Metabacillus sp. B2-18: one gene and its partner. The protein of the gene in region 1 interacts with the protein of each later gene in a pairwise test. Links are inferred from orthologs where the notes say so. Each region holds a gene or a part of one and is shown on either strand. Other genes may lie near its edges. The genes, in order: pknB and LPC09_RS15365.

Evidence for each region.
Region 2: the proteins of pknB (region 1) and LPC09_RS15365 interact in binary tests that used the Bacillus subtilis proteins (3 or more experiments, as listed by UniProt). The link is inferred for Metabacillus sp. B2-18 from one-to-one orthologs.

The regions. Positions count from the first base shown.
Region 1 is NZ_CP088245.1:1,881,475-1,889,098, forward strand. Bases 4,371-7,369 are described here. They hold pknB (Stk1 family PASTA domain-containing Ser/Thr kinase), read left to right. Parts: upstream 4,371-4,872; coding sequence 4,873-6,867; downstream 6,868-7,369. Other genes in these bases: LPC09_RS09445 (Stp1/IreP family PP2C-type Ser/Thr phosphatase), read left to right, coding at 4,371-4,879; rsgA (ribosome small subunit-dependent GTPase A), read left to right, coding at 6,981-7,369. Also shown: priA (primosomal protein N'), read left to right, coding at 1-96; def (peptide deformylase), read left to right, coding at 250-732; fmt (methionyl-tRNA formyltransferase), read left to right, coding at 738-1,697; 16S rRNA (cytosine(967)-C(5))-methyltransferase RsmB, read left to right, coding at 1,666-3,018; dual-specificity RNA methyltransferase RlmN, read left to right, coding at 2,997-4,118; more of LPC09_RS09445, read left to right, coding at 4,124-4,370; more of rsgA, read left to right, coding at 7,370-7,624. UniProt on the Bacillus subtilis protein: Protein kinase that is responsible for triggering spore germination in response to muropeptides, signaling bacteria to exit dormancy.
Region 2 is NZ_CP088245.1:3,040,316-3,047,838, reverse strand. Bases 2,932-5,829 are described here. They hold LPC09_RS15365 (serine/threonine protein kinase), read left to right. Parts: upstream 2,932-3,938; coding sequence 3,939-4,721; downstream 4,722-5,829. Other genes in these bases: LPC09_RS15355 (glutathione peroxidase), read right to left, coding at 5,562-5,829; LPC09_RS15360 (sporulation protein), read left to right, coding at 4,739-5,509; LPC09_RS15370 (hypothetical protein), read left to right, coding at 3,754-3,939; LPC09_RS15375 (DUF2515 family protein), read right to left, coding at 2,932-3,443. Outside these bases: biotin synthase BioB, read left to right, coding at 1-578; LPC09_RS15395 (YozE family protein), read left to right, coding at 752-979; LPC09_RS15390 (hypothetical protein), read left to right, coding at 1,112-1,783; LPC09_RS15385 (hypothetical protein), read right to left, coding at 1,785-1,979; LPC09_RS15380 (YozD family protein), read left to right, coding at 2,141-2,323; more of LPC09_RS15375, read right to left, coding at 2,373-2,931; more of LPC09_RS15355, read right to left, coding at 5,830-6,125.

The DNA of each region.
Region 1 (7,624 bases):
GAGACTTTACGCAAAATCATTGATCACTTTCAGCAAGAAATGAGTTCAGATGATCTAGCGATTACGATAGATTTAAGTCCAAACACAATGATGTAACATTTACTTACTTAGCTATAAATAGCAATCATCAAGAATTATATATTTTAATTTTAAGGAATATCCGAATGGTTAAATTCAGAAATACTCTGTTTTTACCATTCCATACATAATTTATTTTATAAAGATCTGTAAACGTTTGGAGGAATTTTTTTGGCTGTAAAACAGATTGTTATGTTTCCGGATGAAGTATTAGAAAGGCCGTGTGACAAAGTAACAGTTTTTGATAAAAAATTAACAAAGCTCTTAGGTGATATGTACGATACCATGATAGAAAATGATGGGGTAGGTTTAGCTGCACCACAGATAGGCATTTCTCAACAAATTGCGATTGTTGATATAGATGATCACCACGGGACAATCGAGTTAATTAATCCTGAAATAATAGAGCAACGCGGGAAGCAGACAGGTCCTGAAGGATGTTTAAGCTTTCCAGGTTTATTTGGCGAAGTAAGCCGGGCAGATTATGTGAAAGTTCGTACATATAATCGTAAAGGAAAAGTGAAAGTAATCGAGGCTGAAGGGTTCCTTGCTCGTGCCATTCAACACGAAATGGATCACTTAGAAGGAATTTTATTTACATCAAAAGTAGAAAAGTATTTAGAAGAAGAAGATCTTGAAAGTGCGGAAGGATGAATGTAATGACAAAAATTGTTTTTATGGGAACACCTGATTTTTCTGTTCCGGTTTTAAGAAGACTGGTTGAAGAGGGCTATAATGTTGTAGGAGTTGTTACTCAACCTGATCGGCCAAAAGGAAGAAAGAAAACATTAACTCCTCCTCCTGTTAAAGTTGAAGCTGAGAAACATAATATTAAGGTTCTTCAACCAGAAAAAATTCGTCATGAAGTTGAAACTGTTTTGGAATTGGAACCAGATTTAATTGTAACAGCTGCTTTTGGTCAAATTTTACCTAAAGAGCTCTTAGAAGCCCCTAAACATGGATGTATTAATGTTCATGCTTCACTATTACCAGAATTAAGAGGTGGAGCACCAATTCATTATTCGATCTTACAAGGGAAAACTAAAACAGGTATTACCATCATGTATATGGCTGAAAAGCTGGATGCTGGAGATATTTTAACACAAGCTGAAGTTGAAATTGATGAAAAAGATACAGTAGGTACTCTCCATGACAAGCTTAGTGAAGTAGGAGTTAAGCTCTTAATAGATACTATTCCACCATTATTAGAAGGGAAAATAGTACCGCAAAAGCAGGATGATTCTAAAGCTACTTTTGCTTCTAATATTAAACGGGAACAAGAAATGATTGATTGGACGAAGCCTGGAGAGGAAATATATAACCAAATAAGAGGACTTAACCCATGGCCTGTTGCGTTTACTAGCTTTCAAAATCAACCACTAAAAATATGGTGGAGTGAGAAGGTCGTAAATAAAAATGAATCTACTCCAGGAACGATTATTGGATTTGACCAAGATGGGATTGTTGTTGCAACAGGAAATGATACTGCGATAAAAATAACGGAGTTACAACCTTCAGGTAAAAAAAGAATGCGTGGGGAAGATTATTTAAGAGGTACCACAATGACAGTTGGTGAGAAATTAGGCGATGAAGATGAAAAACAAAATGACCGTACGTGATGTGGCTGTTGAGACATTACTTCAAATTGAAAAAAATCAAGCATACAGTAACTTACTTTTAAATTCTATGATTAAGAAATATCAAGTGAATACAAAGGATATTTCTTTGTTAACTGAAATTGTATATGGAACTTTACAACGAAAAGATACCCTTGATTATTACTTAGAGAACTTTATAAAGAAAACAAAAAAAATCGATGCGTGGGTAAGAATTTTGCTTCGCATCTCAGTTTATCAAATGGTTTATCTAGATCGTGTACCGGAGCGAGCAATTTTTTTTGAAGCAGTAGAAATTGCTAAAAAAAGAGGACATAAGGGAATTTCTTCTTTTGTCAATGGTGTACTAAGATCGCTACAAAGAGAGGGTTTATCAGATATAAACCAGATTGCTGATCCTGTTGAAAGACTCTCGATTAAAACGAGTCACCCAAAATGGTTAGTAGAAAAGTGGATTGATCAGTATGGGTATGAAGAAACAGAAAAAATGTGTGAAGCTAATCTAACACCACCATCACAAACTGCCCGAGTAAATCAAACAAAAATGACAGTTGATGAACTAATGAAGACATTAAATCAAAATGGAGTAAGTGTAGAACATGGTGATCTAGCGGTTGATGCAATTAAAGGGACAAAAGGAAACCTTGCCTTGACTGATGCATTCTCTGAAGGTTTTTTAACGATTCAGGATGAAAGTTCAATGCTGGTTGCAAGAGCGCTGAATCCACAAATTGGTGAAACAATTTTAGATGCTTGTGCTGCGCCTGGAGGAAAGTCTACACATATAGCTGAAAGAATGGAAGGAACAGGTACTGTTCACTCATTGGATCTTCATGAGCACAAAGTAAAGCTAATTAAACAACAAGCAGAACGACTTAATTTAACAAATATTCAAGCAGAGGCTTTAGATAGTAGACTTGCAGGAGAGCGTTTTGAGAAAAATAAGTTTGACCGAATTTTAGTAGATGCGCCATGCTCGGGATTTGGTGTTATTCGAAGAAAGCCGGATATAAAATATACAAAATCTCCTGAGGATGTTCTAAAGCTTGCAGAGTTACAGAAAAATATCTTACATGCTGTTGCCCCTTTATTAAAAAGTAATGGTGTGTTAGTTTATAGTACATGTACAATTGACCGAGAAGAAAACACGGATGTTATTCAATCATTCTTAAAACATCATCCTGAGTTTGAACTTGATCAGGGTGCAATTCATCATTTTCCTGAAAACCTTCATCCATATTTTAATGGAGGAGAAGTACAACTGTTACCACATTACTTTGGAACAGACGGATTTTATATAGTATGTTTACGAAAGAAGGGTTAAAATTGGAACAAGCAAAAGCAACGAGGACTAAAAAAGACAACTTAGAGAAGAATAGCAACCCATCCATATATTCTTTAGAACTTCATGAGCTTGAAGATTGGCTAAAAGAACATGGAGAAAAATCGTTCAGAGCAAACCAGGTTTTTGAATGGCTTTACACAAAGCGTGCAACAAGCTTTGAGGATATGTCAAATCTCTCAAAGAGCTTGAGAACACTATTAAATGAGAATTTTACTTTAACAACATTAAATACTTTAATTCAACAAACATCAAAAGACGGGACAATTAAGTTTCTTTTTGAACTTCATGATGGATACTCTATTGAAACGGTTTTAATGAGACATGAATATGGCAATTCTGTATGTGTAACGACACAAGTTGGGTGTAGAATTGGATGTACATTCTGTGCTTCAACTTTAGGTGGTTTAAAAAGAAATTTAGAAGCTGGAGAAATTGTTGCTCAAGTTGTAAAAGTTCAACAAGCCCTTGACGAATTCGAAGAGCGTGTCAGTCATGTAGTTATTATGGGAATAGGTGAGCCTTTTGATAATTATGATGAAATGATGTCATTCTTAAAAATTATTAATCATGATAAAGGCTTAAATATTGGAGCCCGACACATTACAGTTTCTACTAGTGGTATTATTCCGAAAATTTATAAGTTTGCTGATGAAAAGCTGCAAATTAACTTTGCGATTTCTCTACATGCACCAAATACTGAGTTGAGAACGAAGCTAATGCCCATTAATAAAGCATACAAGCTACCAGATCTTATGGAAGCAGTAAGGTACTATGTAGATAAGACTGGACGACGTGTGAGTTTTGAATATGGATTATTTGGTGGAGAAAATGATCAGGTAGAGCATGCTGAAGAACTTGCACAATTAGTGAAAGGGTTAAAATGTCATATTAATTTAATTCCAGTTAACTATGTACCTGAAAGAAACTATGTTCGTACACCAAAAGAGCAAATCAAACTATTTGAAGATACGCTTAAAAAGCACGGTGTTAATGTGACAACTAGAAGAGAACAAGGACATGATATTGATGCAGCGTGTGGCCAACTTCGAGCTAAGGAGCGTAAAGAGGAGACGAGGTGACCATTTTGGAACACATTTTTTTGACTGATAGGGGAAAGGTTAGACAACATAACGAAGATAGTGTTGGCGTGTTTGAAAATGAAACGGGGATATTAGCAATAGTAGCAGATGGTATGGGTGGTCATTTGGCTGGAGATGTTGCAAGTCAAATGACAATCTCTACTTTTAAGGAATTATGGGAACAAGCTCCAACTATTAATGGACCAAGTGATGCTGAAGCTTGGTTAATCGAAAAAGTGGAAGAAGTGAATAAAACTGTTTATGAGCATTCTCTAACTAATTCGGAATGTCAAGGAATGGGGACAACCATAGTTGGAGTTTTGGTTACACCTAGTTTTGCCACCATCGGTCATATCGGAGATAGTCGCTGCTACCTTTTAAATAATAGTGGCTTTAAACAAGTTACACAAGATCATTCACTTGTTAACGAATTGGTAAGATCAGGTCAAATTTCTAAGGAAGATGCAGAACATCATCCTCGTAAAAATGTTCTTTTAAGAGCATTAGGAACTGAACAAACGGTTGATCTTGATGTTAGAACAATTGAACTAGAGGAAAATGATGTACTATTGCTTTGTTCTGATGGATTGTCAAATAAAATATCTGACGAGACATTGGAGCATGAGTTACTTCAATCTAAAGATTTGTCTCATACTGCAAACCATTTAGTACAAATGGCAAATGATAATGGAGGGGAAGATAATATTTCCATTATCATACTAAAAAAGTCGACAAATAAATTAGGTGAAGATCCGTGCTAATAGGAAAAAGAATTAGTGGTCGATATAAAATTCTAGAAGTTGTAGGTGGCGGTGGCATGGCTAACGTTTACCTAGCCCGAGACATGATTCTAGAACGCGAAGTGGCAATGAAGGTGTTGCGCTTTGATTTTTCCAATGATGATGAATTTATTAAACGATTTAGAAGAGAAGCACAATCAGCAACTAGTTTGGCGCATCCAAATATCGTAAGTATATATGATGTTGGTGAAGAGGACGGTATTTACTATATTGTTATGGAGTACGTGGAAGGCCAGACTTTAAAACAATACATACAACAGTTTGCACCAGTTCATCCAAGAAAAGCAGTGAATATTATGGTGCAAATTGCATCGGCCATTCAGCACGCACATGATAATCAAATTATTCATAGAGACATAAAGCCGCATAATATTCTTATTGATCATCATGGAAATGTGAAGGTAACAGATTTTGGAATTGCTACAGCGTTAAGTTCAACGACCATAACACAAACAAATTCAGTATTAGGATCTGTTCACTATTTATCACCTGAACAAGCAAGAGGTGGACTGGCTAATAAAAAATCAGATATTTACTCTATTGGTATTGTTTTATTTGAGTTATTAACTGGACGATTACCGTTTGATGGAGAATCAGCTATCTCAATTGCCCTTAAGCATTTGCAATCAGAAACTCCATCCCCTAAAAGGTGGAATCCTGACATACCCCAAAGTATTGAAAACATAATTTTAAGATCGACTGCTAAGGATCCGTTTCACCGTTATGATTCAGTAGAAGAAATGGAAAAGGATCTTGAAACAGCCTTTGATGTTAGTAGAATTTCTGAGGAACGTTTTTCTATACCTGAAGATGATGAAGCCACCAAGGCTATACCAATTATTACAAATGAGAATTTTAATGAACATAAGGTAGAAGACACCATTGTCAGAAAACCTGTTGGTAACGAGAATTTTAATAATTCCAATCAGGAAGAAAATAGCAATAAAGGAAAAAAGCAAAAGAAACCCAAAAAGAAGAAAAGCAAGCTTGCTACCTTTATCGTTTCAGTATTTTTGATTTTACTTGTTGCAGGTATAGCTGCTTTTACAATCATTCCTTCCTTTTTCCTTCCTAAGGATGTTGAGGTTCCGGACGTTACAGGAAAGTCCTACGAAGAAGCTGTTAACATATTGCTTGATAGTGGATTTGAAGTGGCGGATCCAGTGCTGGTAACAGATGAAGAGGTTGAAGAGGGGTATGTTATTAAAACAGAACCAACCGCAAATGAAATCATCAAGGAAGGCTCTACTATTACAATCTATGAAAGTATAGGAAAAGAAAAAGTGGTATTAGAGGATTATGTTGGAAGAAAAATTGATCGTATTACCTCTATTCTTGAAATGAAGGGCTTTACAGTAGAGGTTGTAAAAGAAGAATATAGTGAGACCGAACCTGCTGGTAACATATTGTCCCAAGATCCTGAAATCGGAGAAGAAGTTGTACCAGAAGACACAGTGGTAGAATTTACGGTTAGTAAAGGGCCAAAACTAGTGAAAATAGAGGATCTGGTTGGGAAAACAAAGGAAGAAGTTAATAAATATATTTCAGAAACAGGATTTAGTGTTAATGTTGATGATGAGTATTCAGCAGAAGTGGAGAAAGGCTCACTCATCAGGCAAAGTCCAAAGGCTGGTACTGAAGTTGTACCAAAAGAAACAACATTAGAAGTTGTCTATTCTCTTGGTCCGGAGCCTAAGCCTTCTAAGACAGTAACAAAAACTGTTACAATCCCTTATGAAACGGAAGAACAGGGCAAAGAATTAGAAGTGAAGATTTCAATTGACGATGAAGAACATTCTATATCAGACGTATTTGAAACCTTTACTATTACTAGTCCTCGGGTAAAAACATTAGAATTTACAATACCACCAAATGACAAAGCTTTTTATCAGATTACTGTGGATAATAAAATTGTAATAACTGAGACTATTCCCTATCCAGAGGGATAGAAATGAACGACGAATGAGAATTCTAAATAGCAAAGAGTTTTTTTATGTTTGCATAGCCTTTTTTAGTAAATATTCACGATCATTTAATCGGAACACATCCAAGGAGGTTATCCATGCCACAAGGGAAAATTGTGAAGGCTCTTAGTGGTTTTTACTATGTTCAAGATCAAGAGAGATTAGTTCAGTGTAGAGGAAGAGGTGTATTTAGGAAGAATAAGATAACACCTCTTGTAGGCGACGAGGTAGAATATCAAGCCGAAAATGACTTGGAAGGATATATTCTTGAAGTCTTTGATCGTAAAAATGAACTTGTAAGACCACCTATTTGTAATGTTGATCAAGCTATTCTTGTATTTTCTGCAGTAGAGCCTGATTTTAGTCCAACGCTTCTTGATCGATTTCTTGTACTAATTGAAGCAAATGAGATCATTCCAATCATTGTTATTAGTAAAACAGATCTTATATCCTCTGATAAAATAAGAGGAGAAGTTCAGTCTTATGCAAAAGATTATGAAAATGCAGGTTATACCGTCTTGTTAACCTCAACGGTCGAATCAACAGTTGAAAATGATTTGCTACCGTATTTAAATGACCATATTTCAGTTTTTGCAGGTCAATCAGGGGTGGGGAAATCCTCTTTATTAAATGTATTAAGACCGGATCTAGAATTGAAAACGAATGATATTTCTTCCCATTTAGGGCGGGGGAAGCATACAACAAGACATGTTGAACTTATTTCAGTAGGAACAGGTTTTGT
Region 2 (7,523 bases), 1.2 Mb from region 1 along the record:
AAATTTGTGCATGCCTAGGTATCTTAAAACCAGATCAGGCAAGGCGTTTAAAAGAAGCCGGAGTAGATCGTTATAATCATAATATAAATACATCAAAAGAACATCATTCTTCTATCACAACTTCACATACATACGAAGATCGTACGAATACAGTTGAGTTGGTAAAGCAGAGTGGTATTTCACCTTGTTCTGGTGTAATTGTTGGAATGCGTGAAACATTAGATGATGTGGTGAATATGGCATATAGTTTAAGAGAATTAGATGCAGATTCAATCCCTGTAAACTTTTTACATGCAATAGATGGTACACCTCTTGAAGGGACAAATGATTTAAATCCTAGATATTGTTTGAAAGTACTAGCTTTATTTCGATACATAAACCCAACAAAAGAAATTAGAATTTCTGGTGGACGTGAAGTGAATTTAAGGTCTCTACAACCACTTGGCTTATATGCAGCAAATTCCATATTTGTAGGAGATTATTTGACAACAGCTGGACAAGAAAGCACTGCAGACCATAAAATGCTCAAGGATCTTGGATTTGAGATAGATTTTCAGTATGAAGAAATGAGTGTTTAAAATTTACCGGAACTAAACCACAGTAAATCTGCTGTGGTTTTACTTGTTATATTAGTTGAGGGTTTAAGAAGATCACTTTTTAGTTAAGGGAGAAATATAATCGAGGCTTGATTAAAGTTCTTCAGTTGTATTATCCTAGTCTTTAATAAGCAAAAACAACGGGGGAATACCAGATGAAGTCCTTTTATCATTATTTAATGAAATATCGTCATCCAAAACCAAAGGATGAGTTATCTAAATTTGCCAATGATGCGTATCTTGATCATGCTTTTCCAAAGACAACTGATAGTTATGATGAGCTAAGTTCTTATTTGGAGATGAACGGTCATTATTTACAAAGTATGTCAGTTTTCGACGATGCCTGGGATCGTTATCAAAATGAAATTTTAAGAAGAATATAACTAAAAGGACAAAGATGAACTAAGCTCATCTTTGTCCTTTTAGTTTTCGTTGTAAAAAACTATCCATGACGAATTTTAAGTTTCAGCATATACTATCTTATCCTTACAATCACGACAAAGGAGAGATGAAAAATGAAAAATAAAAACAGACCAAAATTTAAAATAGGGGATATTGTCGTGATTATTATGTATGGAACTGTGGGTACCATAACAAAGCTCCATTTTGTTGATCATCAATATGCGTACGAAGTGAATCATGGTGATATTTTGTATTATGAAAATGCCCTTCAATTATTTTCTGATTATGAAGGATCTCTTATTGAGACAGAGAAAATAAATATTGATGTTCACTATCAAATAGGTGATATTGTTTTAGTTAAAGGATACGGAAGCTCTTTATTTCGCATTGTAGGTGTGAGAACAGAAGTGTGGAGATATGCCGAAGATGGGTGGGAAGAACTAACATATGAATTAAATCGCATGTCTGATGGAGAATGGTTAGAAGCTACTGAAGATGAAATGAGCCTAATGATCAGCAATCAAGAGGCTGAGTCTTTTATGCAGCAGCTTCATTTGCATAATACGATTTCAGACGAAAGTCGATATTATGCATCAATGATTCATAGTTACATTGGTCTCGAGTCAACAAAACAACCTGTTGAAGAAGAAAATTATAAAAAGCTAATTGATGAAATGCTTGATATCTATAACGATTATGAAACCTTATATAAAATGTTTCATGATGAAGAATACAAAGATATGATGAACTTAATTTTAAAGAGCTTATATAGATATAAAGAATAGTTTATAAGGCCAAAGAGATTATGAGATAAATAAGGTAAGGAACACAGAAAAAGACCATTCCATAAAATAATGTTTTTAAAGAATTTTCTAAAAGAGAATCAAAGCCTTTCCCATCAATAAAATCTAGTACACGTTCTTTCGAATTTTGTTGTTTCTTTTCACTATAGTCTGAAGTATATTGGATGTCTTTTAACATATCGATTACCGCCCCTTTTTTAAGCTTGTCCACTTAAAACTAACTATATGTTTTTACTTTATATTTATTCCAGTTCATTTTATAAAGTCTTATAAAAAAATATTCATTGATTTGCATATGTCCCTTTAAATGGACATAAAAAATAGAAGGGGGGCGATATTGTGAAGGAAATAGAAGTAATTATTGATACTGAGGAGATTGCTGAGTTCTTTTACAATGAGCTCACAAAAAGAGGGTATGTTCCAGGTGAAGAAGAACTTGGAGAACTTGCAGATATAACATTCGATTACCTTCTTAACAAATGCATTATCGATGAAGATTTAGACTATGAAGAGAATGAATAGGAAGAATACTAGAGAGGCTGACATGAATTTTACATGTCAGCCTTTTTTATTATGTTAATAGTTCCTTCATTGTTGACAATGCTTTAATGAGCATTAAATCATGGTTTACATTCTTAGTGATAACTTGAAATTCAATATTTAAGGGGTTATTAAATTTCTTTATTTGTGAAAAGTCTATATACCAATCTTGGTATTTTGGAAAAGTGTGTGGAACATCCTCCCAAGCCTTAGCTAGTGGTGGGCTGTAAATTTTAGGATCGTCCATTATGTTATTGGTGAAAATATGTGGCCAATAATCATGACGTGAAGCTGTATGTTCATGTTTAGTAGCAAACTGAGAAAATGAAGAAAGCCAATTTTTTGAAAAAAGGATGTTGTATAGTTTTTTACCAGTATCTATTCTTGTCTTAACAGAAGAAAAATCATGAACTTCTAAACCTGCTAATGAATGCTTATTTAAAAAGCGGTAGCGTTTAAAAGGAAAAAGAACATGTGTGAATCCTAATTTTTCCTGAAGCAAATACATAAACGAAAGGAGAACAGTTTTTTTTATGAAAGGAAGTGTCATTAAGTGTTTTTCAACATAATGCTGTTCATTCGTTATTAATGCATATGTTAGCAGTGAAGATTGTTGTGAAGTAAAGAAGAATTTCCAAATTGGTATCATGAACTTAGAAACATGAAACGAAGGTAATAAATGGGAATAATCAGTAGAATCTTCTTTGCTTTTTTTATAGAGTAATAGCTGTGGAAAGGCATCATGAAAAATCAGGGCATTTGCTCTTTCTAAAAAATGAAACAGAATTGTTTGTTGCTTGCTATCAACGAAAGATTCAAGTAAAGGACTTTTCAAATCGGTCATATTGTATCCACCATTGCGAGAAACCATATGCGCAAGAAAAGCCCAATGAATCTCTGGATGTTGACGATAAAATGTTAAATATGCATTTGTTCTAGTAAGATTATTTTTATTATTAATTTTTGTTTCATTAGAAATAGTGTTGATTATTTTTCTTTCTTTTTGTGTAATAACAAAAGGAGAAGATTCTTTCAATATATTCTTTAGTTGCTGCTCAAGAAACCGGTCGTTTGCTTTTTTATTTCTAATTTCTTCATTCATAATTAAACCGTCCTTTAAGTTTAGGCTGTTTATTACAGTAGTTGTAGTTGAGTTAATTTTATAATAATGACTCTTAAATCAAAAAACGAACATCTTTCTTCATCCTGAACTTGTTAATAAACAATACACGGATGAAAACACTAATAAAGGTGAAATTCATACGTTTTTTGGTAACAAATGATACATTATGAAATGGATTCAGTTAAATTCCTATATTATTTGTATGAAATTTATGAAACCTTTGTTCTTTTTTGTCGTATATACTAATGAGCTATAATAAAAATAAAATTTTTAGAAAGAGGGATTTAATATGTTAAAGAAAATCCTTAAATCTTTATTATCTTCAAGTAAACATTCACATTCATACCGAAGAAGCTACAGTTCGAGTGATTTTAAAAGAAGAAAATCTCATCATTATCATCCGTCAAAGTATGGGCACCAACATTACAAAAGAAAGCATAAATCAAGTGGTTTTTTTAGTTCATATAGTAGCTAATGAACAAGTTCACCAAAAAGTGGATTGAACTAACAGAGCAACCATTAAAAGCTCATCAAATTGTAAATGAAAGATATATCATTAAGAATCTTTTAGGCAAAGGTAGCTATGGGTTCACATATTTAGTGAAAGATGAAGAAAATCAGAATAAAGTGCTAAAGCAATTACGGAAATATAAAATGCTCGAAAAGTCTGGGGAAGAATCTTTTAAACATGAAGTCACTATTTTAAGAACTTTAAATGATTCTTCTATTCCAGCTTTTTATGATGAATTTATAGAAAATGAAAAACATTTTATTGTGATGGAATATAAAAAAGGAAAAACATATGAAGATTTAATTTTTATAGAAAATATGACATTTTCAGAAGAAGAAGCATTGAAAGAGCTTTATGACGTACTTGTATTAGTAAAATTGTTTCATGATATTGGATGGGTTCACCGTGACTTACGTATTCCTAATATCTTGAAAAATGAAGAAGAAAAGTACATTATTGATTTTGGTCTGGCTAGATTCATAAATGATAATCATTCTGAACAATTTGATTCTTTAGAGAAAAAGTTGTTTCGAGAAGTTTCATTTAAAAGTGATTTTTATGCATTAGGTCATTTTCTTTTATTTTTACTTTATTCCTCATATCAACCGAAAACTAGGGAAAAAAGATCATGGGAAGAAGAGTTGGATATTACAGACCATACAAAAAGAATTCTACGTAAAATGCTCCAATTAGATGAACCATATGATGAAATCAATCAAATTATGAAGGATATAAGAGGGTCATAAAATGAGGAGGAATCAGGATGTCATTTTTTAATAAAATACTGGCAAGTGTTGGAGTTGGTTCTGCAAAGGTTGATGCTAAACTTTCTAAATCATCCATCATGATTGGTGAAAAAGTAGAAGGAGTTATTGATGTACAAGGTGGAAATGTAGAACAAGCAGTTGATGAGATCTATTTAACAGTCAACACAAATTATGAAAAAGAACAAGATGATCGCGTAATCAATAAGCATGCTGTGATCGCAACCATTAAGTTAAATGAACCGTTTGTCATTATGCCTGGAGAAACTAAAACATTCCCTTTCCAAATTGAAATGCCATTAGACACACCGGTTAGTGTAGGTTCATCACAAGTATGGATTCAAACAGGTGTGGACATAAAAGGTGCTTTTGATCCACAAGATCGAGATATTGTGACAATTTTACCTAATAATATGATGGATCAGATTTTAAATGTTATGAAAGAATTAGGTTTTTCCTTAAGAAAGGTCAAAAACGAAGAGGCTTCATTTAAATTAAGAAAAAGATTACCGTTTGTACAAGAATTTGAATTTATTCCAACAACGGGTTCGTATTATGGAAAATTCGATGAAGTGGAAGTTTTGTTTTTCTTAATTGATGATCATAAAATAGAGGTTGTAGTAGAAGTCGACCGCCGTGCAAGGGGCCTTGCTGGTCTTTTTTCAGAAGCACTTGATTTAGATGAATCGATTATTAAATTTACAATAGAAGAAAATGAACTGCATCAAGTAAAAAACATTTTTAAGGAAATTCTAGAAAATCATAGTTAGAAAAGGAAAACTATTGGAACAGAATAAAGTTCCAATAGTTTTTGGCATGTATTTACGCTGTTACATTATTTAATAATGTTTCTATATCCTGCTCCATGTCAATAGGATCTGTTGTACATTCAAAACGTTTTACAACGTTACCTTCCTGGTCAATTAAGAATTTTGTGAAATTCCATTTAATTGAGTAATTATCTGTTAAATATTCTGGGTGTTTTTCATTTAGTAACGGAATTAGTATTTTTGCAACAGGATGGAAAGGATTGAATCCCTCAAAAGGTTTACTTTGTGATAGATAATCGAATAATGGGTGAATGTTTTCATCTCTTACATCTATTTTTTGGAATAATGGAAAACTAACACCATAGTTTAATAGACAGTTCGCTTGAATGGCGTCATTTGAATCAGGTTCTTGGTTATCAAATTGATTACAAGGGAACCCTAATATTACAAAATCTTTTTCTTTATAGCGATTGTACAGCTTTTGTAAGTCTTCATATTGATATGTAAATCCGCATCTACCTGCAGTATTAACAACTAATAATACTTTTCCTTTATAGTCTTCAAGAGATCTTTCCGTTCCATTCATTGCTTTCGCTGTAAAATGATATATACTCATAAACAGTCCTCCAAGATTAATAGTTATTTTTCCCTATGAAATTTGACTCATTTTTATTATACATGAATAGTTTCATCATTTAAAAGAAATTCATTCAAGCTAACTAACTTTATATATATTAATAAAATATAAAAATTTACCGATAGAATAATAGTGTAGGTAATTTGTTTTAAAAAAATGTAACAATTAGGTAGAAAATATCGTTATATGTATATTAAACTATTCTTATTTAAACTCTAACTTATAGTTGCATTTACATGTTTAAGTTTTAAAGTATGTTAAGTAGAGCACTTTTGCAAAAAGGGGAAAAAGAAATGGACGAGAAAAAGGCATCTTTATCAAGGGTAACCAATCGAAGGAAACGAAGAAGACTTAAAAAGGTTTATAGAAGAATACTTCTTGGCATTATTTTTATCATAATAGTAAGTTCTGCATATTCACTGCTAAAACCAGAAAAATCAGCAGTTGTAACGACATCTGAGCATGAAGGAAAAGAGAGTGTTATATCTGAAAAACAACTAGTGGAAGTGCCAAGTGATGTAGATGCGTCAATAAAAATTAGTGCTGCTGGTGATTTTACACTAGGAATGGATGAGAATTTTGAGTATAATGGTTCATTTGTTCATACAGCTTCTACGAATGGTCTGTCTTACTTTTTAGAAGGACTTAATGATGTTTTTAAAAAAGATGACCTTACTACTGTAAATTTAGAAACAACCTTAACGAATGCAACAGAAAAAGCTGAGAAAACATTTCGTTTTAAAGGAGATCCTGAATATGCCCAAATACTAAAACTTGGTGGAATTGAGGCAGTCAATTTAGCAAATAATCATATTTTTGATTATAAGCAAAAAGGATATGAAGATACAATAGAGGCTTTAAAAGAGAGAGATGTTGGTTATTTTGGTTATGAAAATCAATTTATAACAACCATTAAGGAAGTTAAAATCGGTGCATTGGGTTACGAAGGATGGGAGGATACCGAAGAAATCCGCTCAACGATCGAGAAAGACATACAGTCTTTAAGAGAGCAGGGAGTTCAAATTGTGTTGATCCACTTTCATAACACTATGTTCCAAATGAGGATCAAAAATCACTTGCAAGATTTAGTGTAGATGCTGGAGCAGACTTAATATTAGGTCATCATCCACATGTTTTACAAGGAATTGAGGAGTATAACGGAAAGTTTATTGTTTACAGTCTAGGTAACTTTATGTTTGGCGGAAATAAAAACCCTTCTGACAAGGATACATTTGTTTTTCAGCAAACGTTTCATATAGAAAATGGTGAACTTAGTGACAAAAAAGAAATTAATGTGGTTCCGTTTTCGATCTCATCTGTTTCATCTCATAATGATTATCAACCAACTTTATTAAGTGGGGGTGAATATGAGAGAGT